4 regions of the Bradyrhizobium sp. BRP20 genome follow, and region 3 is predicted to be linked to each of the others. Evidence: riboswitches for the same ligand, from Rfam matches in the RefSeq annotation. Region 3 holds a riboswitch; each other region holds the start of a gene.
What was found. A riboswitch is a leader RNA that binds a small molecule or an ion and turns the genes downstream of it on or off. The one in region 3 is predicted to bind cobalamin.

Region 1 (5,827 bases), on a different contig from region 3:
GGGCGTCGATACCGTCGTCGTGATGCTCGATGGCGGCACGGCGTTCCAATCGCTGGATCCAGAAGGCCTGCAGATCTGGTGGGGTGCCTATCTCGGCATGCCCGATCAGATCATCATGTCCGGCGCGCTGGCTGAACTGGGCGCGCGCATTGCCGCCGTGCGGCAGGACGCACGCGAGCGGCACGGCTGGATCATGGACAGCTACATCATCAAACGCAGGCGTTGAGCAGCATGCTTCCCGAATGGGTTACCCAGAACTGCCCCGAGGTCTCCGCTGTTCATCGCGAGGCGGCCATTGCGCGGCAGGCGCAACTGACGAAGCCGACCGGCGCGCTCGGCCGGCTCGAGCAGCTCGCAATCGAGCTTGCGGGCCTGCAGGCCACCGAGCAACCGCGCGCCGCGCGGGTGCCGATCATCATCTTCGCCGGCGACCACGGCATCGTCGCGCAGGGCGTGTCGGCCTATCCGCAAGCCGTCACCATCGCGATGATGGCGAATTTTGCTGCCGGTGGCGCCGCGATCTCGGTGCTGGCGCGCGAGCTGGGTTCGAGCCTCGAGGTGGTCGACGCCGGCACGCTGGCCGAGGCGCAGATCGCGGGAATCGTCACCGACAAGCCGCGCAGCGGCACCCGCGATTTCAGTGTCGAGGCTGCGCTCACGCCCACGGAATTGGCCTTCGCCTTCGAGGCCGGGCAGCGCGCGGTGGTGCGCGCCGAGGCCGGCCGGCCTGATCTCTTGATCTTCGGCGAGATGGGGATCGGCAACACCACGACCTCAGCTGCGATTGCTGCGAGCCTGCTCGGTGTGAGTGCCGACGAGATCGCGGGCAGCGGCACCGGCGTCGATGCGTTGGGCCGCGCGCACAAGGTGCGGGTGATCGATGCGGCGATCGCGCATCACGGCGTTGCGGGGGCGTCACCCGAAAAAATCCTGTGCGCTGTAGGCGGCCTCGAGATCGCGGCGATCTCGGGGGCGATCGTTGCGGCTGCGCAACGCCGCATTCCCGTGTTGCTCGACGGCTTCATCGTCTCGGTGGCGGCGCTGGCAGCAGTGCGCCTCAACCCGTCCTGCCAGCCGTTCCTGTTGCCCTCGCATCAATCGGCGGAGCAGGGACATCGGCTGGTGTTGCGCGCGCTGAACGTGCAGCCGCTGATCAGCCTCGATCTCAGGCTCGGCGAAGGATCGGGGGCCGCGATCGCGCTGCCGCTGGTCCGCTCGGCCTGCGCGCTTCACAATGGCATGGCGACGTTCGCGCAGGCCAATGTGCCGGATCGGTCGTCTTGATGCGGCTCAAGCCACGCGCTGGTTGACCGACACGACGCGCCAATCGCCCGCCAGCCGGTCGATCCGAGTCAGCGACAGCGGATCGACGACGAAGCGCAGCGCGGCTTCCGGTGTGAGATCGAGCGCGATGCAGAGCGCGGCCCGAATGGTGCCGGAATGGACGACTAGTGCCGCGGGGCCTGCGCCAATCTGCGACAGGCCGAGGCGGACGCGGGCGACCTGATCCGCAAAGCTTTCGCCGTTCGGCGGCCGTCCGTGCGCGGGATCGCGCCAGACCTGCGCGTAGGCCTCGCCGCCGGTCCCGGCGAGCTCGTCATGCCGATGGCCGGTCCAATCGCCGAAATCCTGCTCTCCGAATTCGCTGACCAGCTCCGGTTCGAGTCCCAGGGCGCGCGCCGTCTCGACCGTGCGCCGCGATGGGCTGGCATAGCCGGCGACATCCGCGGGCAAGAGGCGCCTCAGGGCCGCCAATGCAGCGTGATCGCCGAGGTCGGCCCGCGCATCGGCCGCATGGATCGTCCCGGGCACGCCCGCGACGGCCGCATGCCTGATCAACCAGAGGAAGGTCTCGCCTTCCATGCTCATCTCCAAGGAAGTTGGTTGCTGTGGCCCCAACGCCGCAACTGGCACATTGACTCTGTCTTGGTGGTAATCCTAGATGCTCACGACGGTTTTCCCGAGAGGGAATGAAAAGGGAATGCGGTGCGGGGAAAATGTCCCCAATGCCGCGGCTGCCCCCGCAACTGTAAGCGGTGAATCCTTCGTCACGAGCCACTGGGTCCTCGGTCCCGGGAAGGCGACGAAGCGGTCACGACCCGCGAGCCAGGAGACCTGCCGTCAGCCGTGGTCACACGCGAAGATGTCGGTCGGGGAGTACAGACATTCGGCTTCATCGGACGGCTAAGGCCGAAGGTGAAACCTCGTTCGCTGTGACGTGCCACTGACGTCATACCGAGGTTTTCACCTGTGTCTTCCATCCGTATCGCACGACCGCGCCGCGTCCTGCTGGTTTCCGCCGCGTTCACGTCCTTTGCCGCTCTTGGTCCGCCTGCCGCTCTGGCGCAGCAGGCCCGAGAGCCGCTGCCGCCCATCGAGGTGTCGCCCGCCCAGGCCCGCAAGCCGGCCAAACCGGCAGCAGGAACGGCGCAGAGCGCGCGCCGCGCGGCAGCGCGCAGGCCGGCGGCTGTATCCGCAGCGCCAAGACCCGTCACGCCGGATTCGACGCCGCAAACGCCGCTCAACTCCAACGCCGTTGCCGAAAGCGCCTCGCGGCTCGGCCTGACGGTGCGGCAGACGCCCGCGACCGTCGAAGTTGTCTCCGCCGAAACCATGCGCGAGCAGGGCTATCGCACCGTGTCCGAGGTGGCGCAGGGCGCCGCCGGCGTCACCTCCGGCGACAACCCCGCCGAACCTTCCGCCTTCTCGATGCGCGGCTTCACCAACAGCCAGATCAACACGCTCTACAACGGCATCAAGATCGGTCCGCAGAACATGACCTCGCGGATCGTGGATACCGCCAATCTGGAGGCGGTGGAATTCCTCAAGGGCCCGGCCTCGCTGATCTCGGGCGAGGGCGCCGCGGGCGGTGTCATCAACTTCGTCACCAAGCAGCCCCACACCGGAGCTGTCCGCAACGAGGCCGATTTCTCCTGGGACTCGCTGAATTCGTTCCGTGCCCATTACGGCTCCGGCGGCAGCACCAATGTGCAGGGCCTGGACTATCGCTTCGACATCAGCCGTTCCGCCCTCAACGGCTTTGCCGATGACACCAATGTCAAGACGTTCGGCACGTCCGGCCAGCTCAACTACCGTGTTTCCGACAGCCTCAGGATCTGGGGTGCGGTCGAATATCGCGAAGACCGCTCGAAGGCCTATTGGGGCGCGCCGCTGGTGCCGATCACCTTCAGCGGCTCGCATGCGACGACGGGGATCGTCTCCGGCAATTACGTCTCGAATTACAACGGAACCAATCTCGGTGCCGTCACCATCGACGACCGCACCTTCAACACCAATTACAACGTTCTCGATAACCGCAACGTGGCGCAGGAAGTGTGGCTGCGTGGCGGCTTCGAGCTGAAGCTCGCGCCTGACCTCACGCTGAAAAGTCAGGCCTATGGCTATGGCGCGGAACGGACCTGGTTCAATAACGAGATCGAGGCGTTCAATTCCACCACGAACCTGGTCGATCGCGAGCGTTTCTATGTCGCCCACAGTCAGCGACTGGTCGGCAACATCACCGACCTGATCTGGGACACAAATATTGCGGGCTTCGACAATCGGCTCGTGACGACGCTGTCGTCGAGCTATCTCGATTTCGTCAGGCCCGGCGCGGCAAACTTTCCCGGCGATTCCGTCTCGCTGGTCGACCCCAACCGCGGCTTCTACGGCCTGCTCACGACACAGCAGCAGACCGCGCGCATCGACAACGAGGCGCTGTCATTCGAGGACAGGCTCAAGCTGACGCGCAGCTTCGCGCTGATCGGCGGCCTCCGCGTCGAGCATATCGGGCTCGACCGCAATTCGACCGACCAGAACGGGATCGTGAAGGCGGGCTTTCCATTCACGAAAGACTGGGCACCGGTCACGGGGCGCATCGGCTACACCTGGGAGGCCGTTCCCGGCCTCACCTTCTTCAGCCAATACGCCACCGGCGCCGACGTCGCAGCCAACAACATCTTCCTGCTCTCGCCCACCCAGCCGCTCGATCTGACCACCGCGCGCACCTATGAGACCGGTGTCAAGCACCTGTTCTGGGACAATCGGGCGGAGTGGTCGTTCTCGGCCTATGACATCCTGCGCAAGAACGTCTATGCGGCCGCCGGCGGCATGCAACTCAACATCGCCGGACGACAGGAGTCGAAAGGCGTCGAGCTTGCCGCCTCGATACGCCCGATCGAGCCGCTGCGGCTGTGGGGCAACATCGCCTATGTCGATGCGCGCTATGCCGACTACAATTTTGCCGGCGGCTCGTTCTCCGGCAACACGCCGCCAAACGTGCCGCGTATCGTCGCCAATGCCGGCGCGTCGTATCGCTTCTTCACACCATGGCCGGTGGAGCTTGGCATCACCGGCCGTCATGTCGGCGACCGCTACAACACCGACGCCAACGTCGTGACGATGAAGGCTTACACCGTGGCCGACGTCTACGCCTTCGTCGACATCCCCAAGACGGCGTTCAATGCGGTCGACCAGGCCCGCCTGACCTTCCGTGTCCGCAACATCACTGATAAGCGCTACGCGATCTGGGGCGATCCGTTCTATCCGGACCAGATCCTCCTGGGCGCGCCGCGCACCTATGAAATATCGGCCGCGTTCAAATGGTGAGGCCCTGAGCGCATGATGGGCGCGATCGTCCTCACGCATCGCTGGCTCGGCATCGCGTTCTGCCTGCTGTTCGCGATGTGGTTCGCGAGCGGGATCGTCATGCACTTCGTCCCGTTTCCGTCGCTGACGGAAGCGGAGCGATTTGCCGGACTTGTGCCGGTCGATCGCGACGGGACGAGGATCTCGGTCGCGGACGCCGTTGCGGCGAGCGGGATTGCCGATGCCACGCGTGTTCGGCTGATCCAGCGGAGCGATGGACCGGTCTACGTCGTCTCGGGCTCCGCAGGTTCGCGAGCGGTTCGCGCCTCCGATGGAGGAGACGCGTCGGTGACATCAGCCGATGTCGCGCTCACCATCGTGCAAGCTTATTCACGTCAGCGCGGGCTCGACGCGCCGCGCGCCGCGATCGTCGCGCGGTCGGACTACGATCAATGGAGCGTGCCGAACGGTTTTGATCGGCATCGCCCCTTGTCTCGCGCCGCTCTCGGCGATGCCCCTGGAACGGAGGTCTACGTTTCGTCGCTGACCGGCGAAGTCGTCCTGGATACGACGCGCAGCGAGCGCGCGTGGAACTGGGCCGGCAGCGTGCTGCACTGGATCTATCCGACAATTCTGCGCAGCAGCTGGGCGCTGTGGGATGGCGTGGTCTGGACGCTGTCGCTGCTGGCCCTAATCGCGGCATTGCTTGGTGCGGTGCTCGGAATCGTGCGTGTGAAGATATGGGGACGCCAGCTCTCGTCGCCCTATCGTGGCTGGCACGCCCTGCATCACATCATCGGTCTCGTCGCGACCGTGTTCGTGCTGAGCTGGATCTTCAGCGGCTGGCTGTCGATGGATCACGGCCGCCTGTTCTCGCGCGGGCAACTGACTCCGACAGAGGCCGGCGTGGTCGATGCCGCCCCGGATTGGCGAGACGCGTCGTCGCTCGATCCGCAGCCAATATCGCCGTTGGCCCGCGAGGTCGAATGGTTCGCCTTCAACGGCCATGTCTATCGGCGCGACCGGGTTGGTCTCGGCCGTCAGGCGTTGATCAGGGCAGGGGACGCGCCGCGCGATGGACCGGCGTCATACCTGGATAGGCAGGACATCGGCGACCTGATGGCGCGCCTTGGCACCGGCTGTGCCGCACCGTTCCTGCTCGCCGGCAACGACGACTATCCGGCGCAATCCGCACTTCCGGGGGGCCCCGTCTACCGGACGACCTGCGGCGATCTCTGGT
Region 2 (5,827 bases), on a different contig from region 3:
GACCGCGCCGATGCGCCGCTTGGCCTGCGCGGCCTCGCCGGGATCGTTGACGATGAAGGGATAGATGACGGGGAGATCGTCGATCAGCGCTTCCGGCCAGCACGCTTGCGACAGCGCCACGGATTTTCCGGGCAGCCATTCCAGCGTGCCATGTGCGCCCATATGCACGACAGCATCGCAGCCCTGCTGCCTGAGCCAGAGATAGAATGCGACATAGGCGTGGCGCGGCGTGCGGGCGAGATCGTGATAGTCGGCATCGCGCGTGGCCGCATCGCCGCGCTCGGGCTGAACCGCGATGATGGACCGGCCGCACGCGATGCCGGGGAAATGGAACACGCCATCGCGGCAACTCGGATCACTCTCCGGCGCACCCCAGGCCTGCGCGAGATCGTCCTGCAAGGATTGCGGCAGGTGCGAAAGCGCAGCGCGATAATCGGCAACGCTCCAGGTCAAACTCTGCCTTAGCAGCGTCTCGCCGAGCGCATCGACCGGCGCGACATCGAAGCCGACCTCAGCGACATCGGAAATCAAAGCCTCGACCGACGCCAACGCATCAAGACCAACGGCGTGCGCTATCTGATGCGGACGGCCCGGATAATTCGAGAGCACGATCGCCAACCGCTTCTCGCCGGCGGGCTTCTCGGCGAGGCGACGCAAAGCCGCGACACGCCCAGCAACAGCCTTCACGCGCTCCTCATCGGACCTGTGCGCCAGATGCGAGAACTGCAAATCGGGATCGCGCTGACCGGCCGATTTGAAACTCACCACGCCTGCGAACAGGCGGCCGTCGACCTCCGGCAGCACGACATGCATCGCGAGATCGCCGGGCGACAGGCCACGCAGTGATTCCGCCCAATCTTCGCGCCGCGCCGTGGAGAGCGCGACCTGGAACACCGGACAGAATGCGGCATCGAACGGCGTCGTGCCGTCATCGCCAAGGGCCGAGAACGCGGTCGCATTGACGATCGCCGCCGCAGGATGTTGCGCCAGATGCGCGCGCAGCCAGTCGGCAACGGCCGGCGCCTTCAGCGAGGTGACGAACACGCCGTAGGCGTCAAATCCCTTCTCGCGCAGCGCCGCAATCAAGGCGTCGACCGGCCCCGTATCGGCGGCCGTGAGATAGGAGCGATAGAACGTCACGAGTGCGCGCGGCTTGCCCTCGCCAACTGGCGCGGCAATGACACCGCGCGCGGGATCGTAGAATCCCATCTCGGGCACGGTCATCTCGCCGATGACCGGGCCGGCATAGAGGCCCGAGGCCAGCGCGAGCTGCGCGATCGCGGCTTGCGCGGCGACCGGGCCACCGGAGTCGCAGAGCACCTTGAGCCGCCGCAGCGTCGAGACCGGCAGGGTCGAGTACGCATCCAGCCGCGCGTCGTCGCGGCCGTCCGCCGGCAGCACGGCGAGCACGATGTTGCGCTCTTGCGCGAGTTGCTGGAGCGCCGCGAGCCCGTATGCCCAATAGGACTCCCCGCCGATCAGGCGCACCAATATGCCCCGCGCCTGCGACAGCGTCCGTTCGATATAGGTGTCGACCGACAGCGGATGACGCAGCTCCGCGAGATTGGCCAGCCGCAGCGACGGCAGGCTGCCCCGACCGCGGCGCCAGCCGGCCGCAAACGCGGCCAAATCGGAATCCGAATACGAGAGCACCACGAGATCGGCCGGGTCCTGGCCGATGTCTCTTGGCGTCGCGGTCTCCTCAAGACCGCGGCTCTCGCGGAAGACGACGTGCATCAGATGCCAGATCCTGAAAGACCAAGTCCTGCCTTGATGGCGGCCTCGTCGATATCGCCATGCTCGCCGATCACGACGAGCTTCGACTGTCTGAGACCCGCGCCCCAGGGCTTGTCGAACTGATGGCGCACCCGCTCGCCGACCGCCTGCAACAACAGGCGCATCGGCTTGCCAGCGACCGCGATGTACCCCTTCGCCCGCAGCACGTTCTGCTCGCGCGCCAGTTTCTGGACCGATGCGACCAGCGCGTCGATGTCGGCGACCTCCGGAAGGTCAATCACGACCGAGGCAAAATCATCGTGCTCGTGCTCCTCCTCGCCGTCATGATGCGATGGCCGCGCGGCGAGATCATTCTCGGCGGCAGCGCCGAGGCCGAGAATGACGCGCGCATCGATCGCACCGTCGGTGACCGGCAGCATCGGCACGCGGCGCGGCATCTCGGCGGTGATCGCCGCTTTTGCGGCTTCGATTCCGGCTGCGCCCGCAAGATCGGCCTTGGTCAGCAGCACGATGTCGGCGCAGGCGATCTGGTCCTCGAACACTTCTGACAGCGGCGTCTCGTGATCGAGATTGTCGTCCGCCGCGCGCTGCGCTTCCACCGCAGCCGGATCCGGCGCGAAGCGGCCGGCCGCGACGGCCTCGGCGTCGGCCAGCGCGATCACGCCGTCGACCGTGATGCGCGAGCGGATCTCCGGCCAGTCGAACGCCTTCAGCAGCGGCTTTGGCAGCGCCAGGCCCGAGGTCTCGATCAGGATGTGATCGGGCCGCACCGGGCGCGCCAAGAGTTGCTCCATGGTTGGAATGAAATCGTCGGCGACGGTGCAGCAGATGCAGCCATTGGCGAGCTCGACGATGTTCTCCTCCGGGCAGTTCGCATCGGCGCAGGACTTCAGGATCTCGCCGTCGACGCCCTCGCTGCCGAACTCGTTGACGAGCACCGCGAGCTTCTTGCCGCCGGCATTGCTGAGCAGATGCTGGATCAGCGTCGTCTTGCCGGAGCCCAGGAAACCCGTGACGACCGTAACCGGGACTTTTGCGAGCGAGTTCATTCAGCGGCCTCCGGCACGACGGTAACAGGGGGAATACGGGCAAGCGACTGCTTGCGGAAGATTTCGGGACGGCTGCGCCAGGGCACGATTCCGTCGGGCGCCGCCGCGTAGGCCGCAGCACCTGCGACCACGTCCTGCGCATTCGCATCGGACAGGCGGCCATAGACATAGGACCAGCGGCCGGGCGCGCTGAGCGCGACCGAGCAGCCCTGGCTGCACGCCGACAGGCATTCGACGGGAACCACGCTGACGCCCTCGGGCACGCCGGCCTCGAGAATCGCGCCATGCAGGCGCTTGCCGGGCGTCGTCTCGCCCTCGCCAAGCGTCTGGCCGGCGCGGCAGGTGATACAGACATGAAGTGTGACGGTCATCGCCTCTTCCAGATAACAGCGGGAGGCGATGAGGCGCACGGACCATTCTCCAGAAAGGCCCGCTTCCCCGTCGCGGAACACCCCGTCCGCCGGTCCAAAACTCGTCCGCGCTGGCAGGTCTCCCGGCTTGCGGAGCAGGGTTTTGGCCCTTCGATCCCCGCCTTCCCGATTCCCTTTCGGGACTCAGTGGCTTCGGGCATCTCTCCGGTCACGGTCGCGGGGGCGGCTGCATTTTGGACCCAAATCTTTGCGGATTCGGACCCTATCGCATTCCCTCTTCGCCTGTCATAGGACAGGAACCAACGCCAGGCCACCATTTGCCGGTGGCCGCCACTTGTCAAGCCGAAGGACCGGGACCGATGACGCCTGAACCGGAAACCCACACGACCGAGGAAACCGACGCCCGCCACGCCGCCAAAATGGCGAAGAAGAAGGCCGCTCGCGACAAGATCATGGCGACCAAGAGCGGTGAAAAAGGCCTGATCATCGTCCACACCGGCGCGGGCAAGGGAAAATCCTCCTCGGCCTTCGGCATGATCGTCCGCTGCGTCGCGCATGGCTTTCCTTGTGCGGTGGTGCAATTCATCAAGGGCGCCTGGGATACCGGCGAACGGCGCCTACTCACCGGCCATTTCGGCGAACTCTGTCAGTTCCACGCGATGGGCGAAGGCTTCACCTGGGAGACCCAAGACCGCACCCGCGACATCGCTGCCGCGCGCGCCGGCTGGGAGAAAGCCAAGGAGCTGATCCTCGACGAGCGGCTGCGCATGGTCGTGCTGGACGAGATCAACATCGCGCTGCGCTACGACTATCTCGACATCGCCGAAGTCGTCGATTTCCTGACGACGCAAAAGCCTGCGATGACGCATGTCGTGCTCACCGGTCGCAACGCCAAGGACGAGTTGGTCGAGATCGCCGATCTCGTCACCGAGATGACGCTCGTGAAGCATCCGTTCCGCTACGGCATCAAGGCGCAGGCCGGCGTCGAGTTCTGAAGTCATCATGGCACGCGCGCTGATGATCCAGGGAGCCGGCTCGGACGTGGGCAAGTCGCTCATCGTCGCCGGCCTCGCGCGCGCCTTCGCGCGCCACGGTCTGCGGGTGCTGCCGTTCAAGCCGCAGAACATGTCGAACAATGCCGCGGTCACGGTCGACGGCGGCGAGATCGGCCGCGCCCAGGCGCTGCAGGCGCTCGCCGCCGGCGTCGAGCCGCACACCGACATGAACCCGGTGCTGCTCAAGCCCGAGACCGATGTCGGCGCGCAGGTCGTCGTGCACGGCAAGCGCATCGCGACGGCGCGTGCGCGCGACTACGCCGCGATGAAGCCGTCATTGATGGGCGCGGTGCTGGAGAGTTTCGAACGCTTGAAGGCGCGGGCCGATCTGGTGCTGGTCGAGGGCGCCGGCAGCCCGGCCGAGGTGAATTTGCGCAAGTCCGACATCGCCAATATGGGCTTTGCCCGCAAGGCGGATGTGCCCGTCGTGCTGGTCGGCGACATCGATCGCGGCGGCGTCATCGCCCAGCTCGTCGGCATCAAGACGGTGATCGAGCCCGACGATGCCGCGATGATCTCTGGCTTCGTCATCAACAAGTTCCGCGGCGATCCCACGCTGTTCGACGACGGCTACAGGCTGATCGAGCAAAAGACCGCATGGCGCGGCCTCGGCGTGCTGCCCTGGTTTCCGCGCGCCGGCGAGCTGCCGGCCGAAGACGCGCTCGGCCTGCGCGATGCGCGCAAGCCGGGCCAATGCAAGATCGCCTGCCTGGCGCTATCGCGCATCGCCAATTTCGACGATCTCGATCCTCTCAAGCTCGAGCCGGGCGTCGATCTCGTGATGGTGCGCCCGGGCGAGGCGATCCCGGGCGACGTGCTCCTCGTCATCATCCCTGGCTCAAAATCCACCCGCGGCGACCTCGCATTCCTGCGCGCGCAGGGCTGGGACATCGACCTGCTCGCCCACCACCGCAGGGGCGGCCATGTGCTCGGCCTCTGCGGCGGCTATCAGATGCTGGGACGCAGCGTCACCGATCCCGAAGGCATCGAAGGACCTGCGGGCGACACGCCGGGCCTCGGGCTTCTCGATGTCGAGACGGTGATGAGCCCGCAAAAGACCCTCACGCGCGTTACGGCCGTGCACGCGGCGACGGATCAGCCGATCCAGGCCTACGAGATCCACATCGGCCGCACCGACGGCCCGGATCGCGCCCGCCCCTTCGCCAAGCTGGACGGCGAGGCGGAAGGCGCGATCTCCAGGGACGGCCGTGTGCAGGGCAGCTATCTGCACGGCCTGTTCACGTCGGATGATTTCCGCAAGGCCTACCTCGCCAAGCTCGACATTCCCGCGGGCGACGAGCCCTATCACGCCAGCGTCGAAAGCGCGCTCGAGGCGCTGGCCGATCACATCGAAAAGCATCTCGACGTCGAAGGCCTGCTCGCGCTAGCGCGCTAGGGCCTGCGCAAGGCGCGTCCATTCGGCTTCGCTGCCGGGGAGCCCGAGGCGCAGCCATGTCGGCTGTTGCGCGAACACGCGGGACCAGATGTGGCTGCGCGCGAGCCTCTCCTGCGCAGCCACCGCGTCGGCCGTTTCGTACAAGCGAAACAGCGGTGTGCCGCCGATGAGCCGCCAGCTTCGCGAATGCGCCATTGCATCGAGGCGAACACAGTCGCG
Region 3 (5,827 bases):
AGACCGGGGCAATCCGGAGTTGGGCCAGTCGCCAGTCGGCGACGTAGCGGACGTAGGCGTGGATATGCTCAGGCAGCATGCCCTCGATCTTGCCAAGACCGAAGGCGAGCTCGACGAAGTTCTCCTCCAGCTTCACCATGGTCTTGGCGACGTCGACAATGTCGTCGCGGACGGAGCGCGTCACCGCGCCGGTTTCGCGGTGCCATTCGTGAAATAGCTTGATGATGCCCTCGCAGTGGAGACTCTCGTCGCGCACTGACCAGCTTACGATCTGTCCCATGCCGTTCATCTTGTTGTGGCGTGGGAAGTTCAGCAGCATGGCGAAGCTGGCGAACAAGGCCATGCCTTCGGTGAAGGCGCCGAACATCGCCAGGGTACGGGCGACATCCGCCACGCTGTCGACGCCGAACTCGTGCATGTAGTCCGCCTTGGCGCGCATCTGCGCATAGCCGCGGAATGCCTCGAACTCGGTCTTAGGCATACCGAGCGTCTTGAGCAGCAGGGCATAGGCGTCGATATGAACCGTCTCCATGTTAGTGAAAGCGGCCATCATCATCTGGACGGTGAGTGGCTGGAAGAGCGGAATGTACCGCTTGAAATAATTGTCGCCGACCTCGATGTCCGACTGAGTGAAGAAACGGAAGATCTGGGTGAGCAGCGCGCGCTCGCTGTCGGTGACGCGGTCCGAAGCCCAGTCGTTGAGGTCGGCGCCGAGCGGCACCTCCTCGCCCATCCAGTGGGTCTGCTGCTGGCGCTTCCAGAACTCGTAAGCCCAGGCATAGCGATCGACGTCGTAGCTGCCGGTCGAGTCAAGGAGGCCGACGCGTCCCTTGCCGATCAACGTGCGCGGATCGGCGCGCGACAGATCGATCACTGACATGCGAGGCACTCCTCATAGTCGGTGCGCTGCCGCGCCGGCTGCTGCGTCGGCGTTGCATCCCCGGCAATCTTGCCGGCGAACGCCGCGCGCGAGATCGACTTTGATCGACAGTAGTAGAGGCTCTTCACCCCACGCTTCCACGCCGTCCAGTGCAGCATGTGGAGGTCCCACTTATCGACGTCGGCCGGCAGATAGAGGTTGATCGACTGGCTCTGGCAAATCAACGCGGCGCGGTCGGCGGCAAGCTCGACGATCCAGCGCTGGTCGATCTCGAAGGCGGTGCGAAAGATCGCTTTCTCGTGCTCCGACAGGACGTCGAGATGGGCGACCGATCCGTCGTGCGCGATGATCGACTCCCAGGTCGCCGAGGTGTCGGCGCCTTTCGCGGCCAGCACCTTAGCGAGGTGCGGATTGCGCACCGAGATGGCGCCGGATAGCGTCTTGTGGGTGTAGATGTTGGCCGGGATCGGCTCAGTGCAGGCGCTGGTGCCGCCGCAGATGATGCTGATCGAGGCGGTCGGCGCGATTGCGATCTTGGGGCTGAAGCGCGCCATCACGCCGCGTTCCAGGGCATCCGGGCACGGGCCACGCTCGCGAGCGAGCGCCACGGATGCCGCATCGGCATCGCGACGAAGTTTTCGGAACATGTTCAGATTGAATGACTTGGCCAGGGTACCCTCCATTGGAATGCCCTTGGCCTGGAGAAACGAGTGGAAGCCCATGACGCCGAGGCCAACGGAGCGCTCGCGCAGGGCGGCGTAGCGGGCACGCTTCATTCCGTCCGGCGCCACCGTGATGAAGTGCGTGAGCACGTTGTCTAGGAAGCGCATGACGTCCTCGATGAAGCCGGGCTCCTCATTCCACTGGTCCCAGGTCTCGAGGTTGAGCGACGACAGGCAGCACACCGCGGTGCGCTCCTCGCCGCGATGATCGATGCCGGTCGACACGGTAATCTCGCTGCACAGGTTGGAGGTCGAGACCTTGAGGCCGAGCTCGCGCTGGTGCTTGGGGAGCGCACGGTTCACGGTGTCGATGAACAAGAGATAAGGCTCGCCGGTCTGCAGCCGGTTCTCAAGGATGCGTTGCCACAGCTGGCGGGCATCGATCTCGCGGACAACCTCGTTAGTCTTCGGGCTGCGCAGAGCGAATGCGGTGCCGGCGCCCACGGCACACATGAACTCGTCGGTGACGTTGATGCTGTGATGTAGGTTGAGGCTCTTGCGGTTGAAGTCACCAGACGCCTTGCGGATCTCGAGGAACTCCTCGATCTCGGGATGGTGGATATCGAGATAGACCGCCGCCGAGCCGCGCCGCAACGAGCCCTGGCTGATCGCCAGCGTGAGGCCGTCCGTGACGTGGATGAACGGGATGATGCCCGAGGTGACGCCGCCCCTCGCCTTCTCGCCGATTGAGCGAACATTACCCCAGTAGGTGCCGATGCCGCCGCCATTGGAAGCAAGCCAGACGTTCTCGTTCCAGGTGCCGACGATGCCTTCGAGCGAGTCCGACACTGAGTTAAGGAAGCACGAGATCGGAAGGCCGCGCGTCGTGCCGCCGTTGGAGAGCACCGGTGTGGCCGGCATGAACCACAGCCGAGACATCGCATCATATAGACGTTGGGCATGCGCAACATTGTCCGCGAAGGCGCAAGACACTCGGGCGAACATGTCCTGGAGGCCTTCGCCGGCGAGCAGATAGCGGTCGGTCAGCGTCAGCCTACCAAACGAGGTCAGCAGGTCGTCGCGCGACCGATCGAGCGAAAGGTCAGACGGAGTTGGCGATCGCGCGGGGGGCCTCGGCAGGGGAGCCGGCAATGCTGGGGGCTGCACAAGACACAGTTCAGGTGTGGTAGGCTTTGCCTGCGCTGAGGGCTGCCGCACACTCGGCAGCTCAATGAGATGACCATACTGATCGAAATCGTAAGACGCCGACATCGGCAACCCCGTGATATTTGGGGGCTGGGACCGTGCGGACGACTTGCGAGGAGACCCGGCCAATGTCCCCGGCTGCAAGCGACCCACCGGGCACCCCGCCCGAGGACATGGGTTCTGTCGCGGTAGGTTTCCTGGCTCGCGGGTCTTCCCAGCGCTGTCGCGCTAATGCCTCGGAATAGCCGCTGCCGGCACAATGGGTTCCCCTTAACTCCGTGCCACCATATATGCGAATTGAAAACCACGACGACACCACATATAGAAGCCGTTGCCCAGACTCGTCAAGACGGCACAGTCAAGTTAACCAGTTGGAGCAGCCCCGAGGTCGAGGTTCGAAATTCGCCGAGCGCCTGTCCTGAGAGCCTCACTCAAAAAGCATAGATGTCTCAAGGCCTGGCCAATCGGCGAGTTAGGAGCCTCAGATGGGCGACGAGCGGCCAGGCGAGCTCGGTAGCGGCGGAACCTTCGAAGTCTTTGCAGAGATGCCGACATCTGCCGAGCCACGCAAAGGTGCGCTCGACGACCGAGCGCCTGCGATCGGCCAAGATGTGCTCAAGCCTTTGGAAGTGGCGTCGCAAATTCTCCAACAGGGGAACAGCAACCCTGGACATCCTGAATGTTGGCATCGATCGGTTCGCGGTCCGCGAATTGAGTTGGGCCGGATCGGGTTTCGGTAGCCATACGCGTCTCGCCATTCATCGCTTTCTGTGGCCCTTAGATCAAAAATTGTCTGGAGCCCGACCGCAATCGATGCAGCCGCCCGTGGCAATGTCCCACGCTTAGTGGATTTGACCCCGCCAGCTCTCACATCAGACGTGCCAACTTTGCCGAAGAGGCGATTCGTATGCTTTTCGCAGGCCGGGCGAGCCGCCTCACGTGCTCAGTTGTCTGGCCGCGAACATAAGCCGTCCTGACCGAACGCGGTCATGTCAGGTTATTGGCAATCAATCCTAACGGGATGAGCTATGCTTGAGTCTGGGTGACGAGCCGATCCGGCGGCGCGGCCTTGCTGGGTGGGAATGAAGCCGTTCGCAACATTGGCGTGAGCGGCGGCGAAGAACCGTGTTGTATCTCACCAACGACCTTGAAGCCGTGACGTTGGTAAAAGGGAATGTTTTCAGGGTTCGAGCTTTCGAGGTAGGCAACAATGCCGTTCTCATCGCATCGTTGAAGGGCGTATTTCATCAGCAACGTGCCAAGCCCTTTTCCGATCCAGTTCGGATCGACGGCAATGAGCGGCAGATACCAATGTGGCTCGTGGGGACGATGTTCGGCCATTCTCCGCCGCAAGTGTGCCATATCCTCGGTAATCTCCGGGCGCAGGGATAGCGCCATGATTGCATCCAATGCCTCCTCGTCTTGCTGCACGTTGGGAGGCAGCCACAGGGCCGCGCCACGAATCTCTCCCGCGACGTAGGCTGTGCCATGTGCAAATGCTCGGCCCCCACAGGCGTCAATGAACTGAGGCATGCTCCTAAGGTATTGCCTTGGGTCAGGCCAGCTCCAACGCATCAACGGATCCGCGGCAAAGCCGAGCACAATGGTCCAGACAGTGCTTGCACGAATGTTTGCGTTCGCAGATCTGATATCTGATTCTTCTGTCATGATGTCGTTTTCGGGGCTCTGTTTTGGCATTGGCCTTCCAAGGAGGAGCATGGCATCGACACATCTGACGGTGAGCGGAATGGATGCACCGACGGGGACCCGCCGGGTGCATTTGGTTTCCCTTCCGAGATCTCCGCCTGTCTCAGACGGCTGACGTTGACGGCCACTTCGGACGAAGGCTCCTTGGTCGGCAATGCTTGGATCTACATATTCCTGGCGGGCTTCTGCGCTTCCACGCCCTATCTGGAACCCGCCCCGCCCTTCCCAAAGGAAGCTCCGACGTTCTCAAGGTCGACACGGTTCGGGTGCAACCGTCCGCGAAGGGAATGACATGAGGACGCCTCTGAGATTGCAAGTGCGAAGAAGTCAGGGCATGGCGAACATCGGGCGATGGCTGCCTGAACCGGGCTCCGGCACGAGCAAACAGCTTGCCAGGTGTCGCGCGTCGAGGTCCAGACTAGGCAAGGAATCATCACCTCGTCTCGTATTGAGTGGTTCTCGTAAGTTTCTTGGTCAAAACACATGCTAAGTGCGAAACCTCCATTGCCAACGTCGTGTCCGCGGCCACCGGCAGAGAGAGCTTTCGTCTGCGAGAGTCATATGCGTAGTACAGCGGCTTTCCAATTATCGCATGTTGTCTGCGCTCCTTGATGTTCTTGTGTCCAACAGCTCTCGGCGCATCATCGCCGCGATTCGCGATTGTCGGATCAAGGCAACGCGACTGGATACCACGACGCTGCCGCCGTGGACCTACTGGACAACGCAACTTGGGATCGCGCGAGAGCTTTCGTGCCTTGATTGATCGTCAGACGTGTCGATCGCTCGCACAACGGCGTTAGCTCTATCGAGCGAAAACGTTGCTGTCGTGCCCTCGTCGAACTTGACGCCTAGGTCAGTTGTATCCGCCGCGATCCTTGCCATAGTGGGAAAGACAGCAGGCTGACGTAGTTGCGTGAGTAATTCTCGTAAAAGAGGTTTTTGGCCACAAGCGTTGATGGCTTCGTAGGACTTGTTCCAACTCACTCCCTGATCGGAACGGTTTGGAAGATTTCTTGGCGCTGGTATGCTTGCCACACCGGGTCCGAGATCCACGTGGTGAGTCATGCTGTTTCATTCTGTCTTGGAAAACTGTAGTCGCCGGGGCAGCATATCAGGAGGCATTGTAGCGAAGACCTCCCCAGAATGGTAGGGCTATCGCATATGGGCAAGAGCGCTGAGAAGGAAGTCATTATTCCATCTGGCTTCGAGCATTTTGTGGCTGGTGCGCACGGGGCCTGGTGTCGCCTGCAGTGTATTGATGGCCAGCTTGCGGATAGCTGCGAGGTTTTCGGCGGCATGGCCCTTGCGACTGCGGCATGCGTCCTCGTCGAACAGAACGTCGAGAACCCAGTGCAAGTTATTCTCGATACCC
Region 4 (5,827 bases), on a different contig from region 3:
ACCAGTTCTGGCGCAATTGGATTTCAACAAGCTATGGGGATCCGCATCGTAAATAATGCTCGTTCCTGACGCGTGTCCGCTTCATCGCGATCCTACATACGTGTATGCGGCGTGCAGCATGCCCTCCCATTGGCCTTGGAGCGGCCATAGGCATCGGCGACGCTCCGGTAATTAGGTCCAGAAACCTCTGTTTGAGATCTATGAGCGGACCATGCGGAGGGTGTCACGAGCTTGATGATGCCGCGGTGCCGATAGGGTGCTCCTCAGCGCCCAAGCCGAAACCCGACTATCGGGTGGAACCGGTCGACCAAGGACTGCCTTAAGCAAGGTTCAAATTTAGCAACCGCTTATGCATTGGATAAGCTTGCGAGATCCATGGAGCCGGGCTTACGTCGCCCTAATCGAACATAAGGCTCCAGGCAGGAAAGCGCACCGAGTTTGCTGTTGGTGTCCTGCGGCGACCGCCCGGCATGCCCCCTCGCTGCTATCGTAATCGTGCCGACGTGCTCATGAGCGACAAACCTTGGTGTAGATTCTAACTCTCAGGCTATACGGTCGCATACCACGGCATAATTGAGCTACGCTGAGCTTGTGCTTCAACTCGGCTCAGATTTTCGGCGAATGTCCTCGCCGTGATCGAACTGGCGGCTTCGCCGATGGAAGTCCGCGCGAATGCGTCAGCGTCGCTCCTCCCAGACTTTCGCCCGGCCCGCTAAGCGGGGCGGGGCATTTTTTATGTTCCTAAGGCTCCCGCGCAAATGACCACAAGCGGATCAGCTTTGTCGAAAAGAGACCGAAGCCCGGATCAACGGCCTCGCGGATCGAATGCAGCGCGCAGTTCGCGGGCGGCAGCGACCATGTTCGCTAGTGCTGGCCGAACCTCCTCCCATTTGCGCGTCTTCAGGCCGCAGTCTGGATTGATCCAGAGCTGCGAATCCTGCAGCCGCGTCCGAGCCAACACCATCAGCTCCTTCATTTCGCCTGTCTCGGGAACGCGTGGAGAGTGGATGTCGTACACGCCCGGCCCGATCTGATTTGGATATTCGTAGTTCCTGAACGCGTCGAGTAGTTCCATTTTCGAGCGCGATGTCTCGATCGAGATGACATCCGCGTCCATTGCAGCGATCGCACCAATGATGTCGTTGAACTCCGAGTAGCACATATGCGTATGAATTTGCGTTTGATCGGCGACGCCCGATGAACAGATGCGGAAGCAATCGACGGCCCAGTCGAGATAAGCCGCCCACTCCGATCGACGCAACGGCAATCCTTCGCGGACTGCAGCTTCGTCGATCTGGATCATGGTCGCACCAGCATTCTCGAGATCGCGGACTTCGTCTCGGATCGCGAGCGCAATCTGGCGGCAGACCTCGCTTCTGGGAATATCATCACGAACAAAGGACCAGTTCAAGATCGTCACCGGTCCGGTCAACATCGCTTTCATCGGCTTCCTTGTTAGTGATTGCGCGTAGCGCCACCAGTCCACGGTGATAGGCTTCGGCCGTGCTACATCGCCAAACAGGATCGGTGGCCTGACGCAGCGCGAGCCGTAGGACTGCACCCATCCGCTCTTGGTAAATACGAAGCCGGCGAGTTGCTCGCCGAAGTACTGCACCATGTCATTGCGCTCAAACTCGCCGTGCACGAGGACGTCAAGACCGATGTCCTCCTGCCAACGTACGGCGCGCGCAGTCTCCTCCTTGAGGAACTTGTCGTATTGCTCGTCGCTTATCGCACCTCGCGCATGCGCCGCACGGGCATTCCGGATCTCTGTGGTCTGCGGAAATGATCCGATCGTCGTGGTAGGAAAAGCCGGTAGTCCGAATCGATTGCTTTGGATCTCGGCCCGACGGGCAAATGGGCTCGCGCGCCGACACATGGTCTGGTCGATCGCTCTCATCCGGACAGCGACATTGGCATCACGGATTTTCGGCGAAGTCCGGCGAACAGTCGCGGCACCTTCCGACTCGGCAAGAGCTAACGCAACATTCTGGTCGCCTGCGAGTGCACGCGCTAGGATCGCAAGCTCCCGCATCTTCTGGACCGAGAAAGCAAGCCAGCTCTTGACGTCGGAAGCGAGCCCGGTCTCGAGTTCAACATCGACCGGCACATGAAGCAGCGAGCAGGATGGGGCGATCTGTACACGATCCTTGCCGAGCTTCGCAATCGCGGGTTCGAGCCGCTGGCGCAGCGACGACAAATTCGACCGCCATACATTCCGACCGTCGACGACACCGAGCGACATGACGAGATCACTTCGGCCGCCAGCGATGATCTGGTGCAACAACTGTGGCGCTCGAACCAGATCGAGGTGCAGCCCGGCAACTGGCAGGCTCAAGGCGGTGTCCAGATTGTCGCCGAGGTCGCCGAAATAGCTGGCAACCATGATCTTGATCGCCGGCCCCTCCTTGGCGAGCCGGTCATAGGCATGTCGCAAAGATTTTCGCGTCCCCTCATCCAGATCAAGAACTAGGCTGGGCTCGTCGAACTGAACCCAATTTGCCCCACGTTTGGCCAATTCCTGCATAACCTCGATATAGGGCGGTATCAGTTCATCCAGTAGTGAGAGTGGCTGGAACGTGGGATCGGGACTCTTGCCGAGCTTTAGGAATGTGACCGGCCCGATCAGGACGGGGCGGGTCTGAAAGCCAAGGGCCTTGGCTTCCTCATACTCCTCGATCGGCTTGCGAGAGCATAGCCTGAAAGTCTGTCCCCTGTGAAACTCGGGGACCATATAGTGATAGTTGGTGTCGAACCACTTGGTCATCTCCTGCGCGGGTGCGCCAAATCCGCGCGGTCCGTGACCGCAACTCGCATCCTGGTCGTCGCATTGTGAACCGCGGGCCATGGCGAAGTACGTCTTGAGCGAAACGGATTCGGCTTTCGAGGCGTAGATCTCCGGGATGGCGCCAACCATGACACTTGTGTCGAGCACCTGGTCATACAGCGAGAAATCGTTCGATGGAATGACCGTGACGCCGATAGATTTCTGACGGGCCCAGTTCGCGGCACGCAGGCCAGCTGCGTCCTCGAGCAACTGCTGTTCGCTGCTTTTTCCGGCCCAGTAGCTTTCTAGAGCGAATTTGAGCTCGCGCCTTGGACCGATGCGTGGCGTTCCGAGCGTGGCAACAGGAAGGGAGAGAAGAGACATAGCGTTAACCCCATGTTGGGGGCAAAGGCCATGGCGGACGCAGGCAGCGGAAGTCGCGCGGTGCGACGGCTGCTTGGCGCACCACCGGGACACCCCGCCCGTGGACGAATATAGTGTCGGGGCAGGTCTCCTGGCTCGCAGGTCATCGCTGCTGTCCGGCCTTCCCGAAGCCGCGCAGGCTTCAGTGACATCGTTGGACAGCGGCTCGCCGCTCACAGTTGCGGGGGCAGCGCCGGCATATTCACCGGCTTCCCTCTTAGCTCCGGATCAAATGGAAACCGGAGAACCTCGACGACTTGGATTATCGGCAAGAGAAGTCTTCCGTCAACCTCTCAGATTATGTCTCAAGCTGATGCTGCGACATCTGCTACGCGAATGACCGTGCATCTCTACCATTGAGCTGATGTAGAAGTGCCCTCCAATCAGCGATATCGCAATGAGCATCGCAGGGCGCATGGCAGATCGGTGGAAGGGACAAATGCGGCTTGTGCGGTCGGGATTGCTGCCTCGAGCAGAACGCATTTGTCGCCAGTCCCGGCTTCCCAGCGGTTCGAGCACGTGCGCCATCCAGCCACCTTCTCGACCAACAGATCCGTGTTGAATAGGCCCAAGACACCTGGCTAAGCCAGCAACATACCCGGGCAGCACCTTTGATTTGCGGTGCCAGCCACACCCCAAATGCTCGGCGAAGATCGGCTTGGCGCCGTTCGCCATCGAGTACAAAGCGCGCTGCCTGAGGCTGTTCTCGACCTCCGGAGCGCCGCACGTCTCGAAAGGAGCGCCAAACGCGCCATGGCCCCTTGGCCGAAAGTGCCCGAAGGCATGGCAGAGATCGAAAGCCCACATTCCGGCAACGATAACCGAACCACACGGTTCAATGACGGCAAACGTGCTGCCACTTCTCATCAGGAACTTGGCACCGAGGCGTTCCGCTGTGTCGTCGAACATCCGGTGCGTGACGGGATGCATAAGCCGCGCTGGAGAGGTTGAACGGAAACATCGAGACATGCGCCAGTCGGAAAGTCGACAAAGAGGACGCAAAACCGGTGCGAATTGCCGTCTATTATCTGGCACGAAGAATGCACGTCCTCTGCATGCCCAGTCCTCCTGCTGGGCATGTCCAGCACAGCAAATTGAGGCTGTCGGTGGCAGTGAAGTTAGCGGCGCGTGACATAGAGGGGAGCGCCTGCTCGCACGGGAAAACCAGTGGTCGCCCCGTCGCGTCGCCGCTAACTTCTTGCGCTCGCGCATAACAGGTTGAAGGTTGCCCGCTCTAGAATTGCGTGTGGATGAGACCGGATAGGCCGACGGTTATGAAGAAAACGTCAGGAAGACGCGCGCTATGGCTTTGGCTCAGTCGATCCCTGATCTGCCTGGCCGGGCTGGCTGCGACGAGCAACACTGTTCGCGCTAACGACAGCCCCCTTGTCGAAAGAGTCAAGTCAACGTGGCGAGCGCAAGACGGTGAGACAATAGAACAAGTTATCTCCAACGTCTCGAAGGTGGCACAGTTCGTCCCTCGGATGTGGGGCGTCGCTGAACTTGACCAAAATGAATATGTTTTTGTTTCTTGGACCAGGCACCGGGATGATAAATCAGACGAAGAGTACGTTATCACCTGGAAGGCCGCGCTCGACGGGACGATTGAACTTGCGTCGTCCTATGCGAAGCCAATGGAATTGGGCTGGCGCGCCTTCGCGCTCTCGTTGATCGCCAGTGAAGTCAAGGATGGCGAAAGGGACGCAAATGTTGGCTTTCTGCATGACCCGGCCAACTTCAACTTTGTGACGACCATGCAAGGTCGGCTCGGTGATCTTCTGCGGCAGGGCAGCTGCACTATCGTAGATCCTGTTGGAGTGGACTACTTGCCGAAGCAGAATGACAAGCCGACCGAGAAAGGTGATCTGTGGCGCGTTTTGCTTGTGGTGAACTGTAATATCCCAGGGCCCCGCTATTTTACATACAACGGGGTCATCACTTTCGAGAAGAGTGAAGGACAAGATTGGGAGCCGCAATCCTCCTTTGCCAAGCGTATCGCGGCTTTTCCTCCTGGCTCCTGGTTCGCTCGCATGGAGCCAAAGGAACGGGAGGATTAGAAGGGAGCGAAAGGCCTCGGTAAATGATCGCGCAGAGCAAGATCGCGCCGTAGCTCCTGCAGGGCCGAACGCCTCAGAGCAACGGCAAGACTATCAGCTCTAAACTTACCGGTGTTTACACCTTGAACAGTCGCGAGCTTTCCCGCGGCCTTCAGCCGGCCATCGAGAAAATGGGGCAGCACGATTACCTCCGACTCTTTCTGCGAGGAGTCGAGCTCAGCGGCGCGTGCGCCTTGCGAGAAGCGGCTTGACCTCGGCGCACCCCACGCAGTGGAAGGACACCATTTGCGAGAGAACCAGCTCTCTACGCCATTCTTCACGGGACTGGGCCATCCGGCGTGCGAACCGCGCATCACGCGACTGACTGGCACCCGCAAGAGCGTGACCATTCCGAGGCCGAGGTGGCACGCGGGATCGACTGCTGCGACGAAACCGGTTAATAGGGTAATGGGGCAGTGTTAGCGGCCCCGGCTTGACCACCGGTCCTTCGAGTGCCCTCAACGAGGAGCCGGAGCCGTGCGCGAGGCATCGAAGACCGGACTGAGTCGCCCGCTAGATTTCCTCGCACGCATTCGTCTGC

Region 1: another riboswitch for cobalamin. It lies ahead of I6F33_RS20085 (TonB-dependent receptor); the one in region 3 lies ahead of I6F33_RS30780 (ribonucleoside-diphosphate reductase subunit alpha).
Region 2: another riboswitch for cobalamin. It lies ahead of I6F33_RS20170 (DUF1636 domain-containing protein); the one in region 3 lies ahead of I6F33_RS30780 (ribonucleoside-diphosphate reductase subunit alpha).
Region 4: another riboswitch for cobalamin. It lies ahead of metE (5-methyltetrahydropteroyltriglutamate--homocysteine S-methyltransferase); the one in region 3 lies ahead of I6F33_RS30780 (ribonucleoside-diphosphate reductase subunit alpha).

Annotation. Positions count from the first base shown of each region.
Region 1 covers NZ_JADYVY010000008.1:90,299-96,125, reverse strand. The annotation lists gene cobF (precorrin-6A synthase (deacetylating)) at 1-226, shown strand, start outside; gene cobT (nicotinate-nucleotide--dimethylbenzimidazole phosphoribosyltransferase) at 232-1,284, shown strand; gene I6F33_RS20090 (histidine phosphatase family protein) at 1,291-1,863, opposite strand; cobalamin riboswitch at 1,936-2,138, shown strand; gene I6F33_RS20085 (TonB-dependent receptor) at 2,251-4,608, shown strand; gene I6F33_RS20080 (PepSY domain-containing protein) at 4,621-5,827, shown strand, end outside.
Region 2 covers NZ_JADYVY010000008.1:107,521-113,347, forward strand. The annotation lists gene cobN (cobaltochelatase subunit CobN) at 1-1,737, opposite strand, end outside; gene cobW (cobalamin biosynthesis protein CobW) at 1,737-2,786, opposite strand; gene I6F33_RS20170 (DUF1636 domain-containing protein) at 2,783-3,157, opposite strand; cobalamin riboswitch at 3,252-3,476, opposite strand; gene cobO (cob(I)yrinic acid a,c-diamide adenosyltransferase) at 3,517-4,152, shown strand; gene I6F33_RS20180 (cobyric acid synthase) at 4,160-5,608, shown strand; gene cobD (threonine-phosphate decarboxylase CobD) at 5,597-5,827, opposite strand, start outside.
Region 3 covers NZ_JADYVY010000017.1:108,750-114,576, reverse strand. The annotation lists gene I6F33_RS30785 (ribonucleotide-diphosphate reductase subunit beta) at 1-880, opposite strand, end outside; gene I6F33_RS30780 (ribonucleoside-diphosphate reductase subunit alpha) at 871-2,814, opposite strand; cobalamin riboswitch at 2,918-3,072, opposite strand; partial or broken gene I6F33_RS30775 (IS5/IS1182 family transposase) at 3,198-3,344, opposite strand; gene I6F33_RS30770 (N-acetyltransferase) at 3,775-4,416, opposite strand; gene I6F33_RS30765 (ISAs1 family transposase) at 5,608-5,827, opposite strand, start outside.
Region 4 covers NZ_JADYVY010000018.1:38,762-44,588, forward strand. The annotation lists gene metE (5-methyltetrahydropteroyltriglutamate--homocysteine S-methyltransferase) at 806-3,151, opposite strand; cobalamin riboswitch at 3,254-3,457, opposite strand; gene I6F33_RS31025 (nodulate formation efficiency C protein) at 4,465-5,247, shown strand.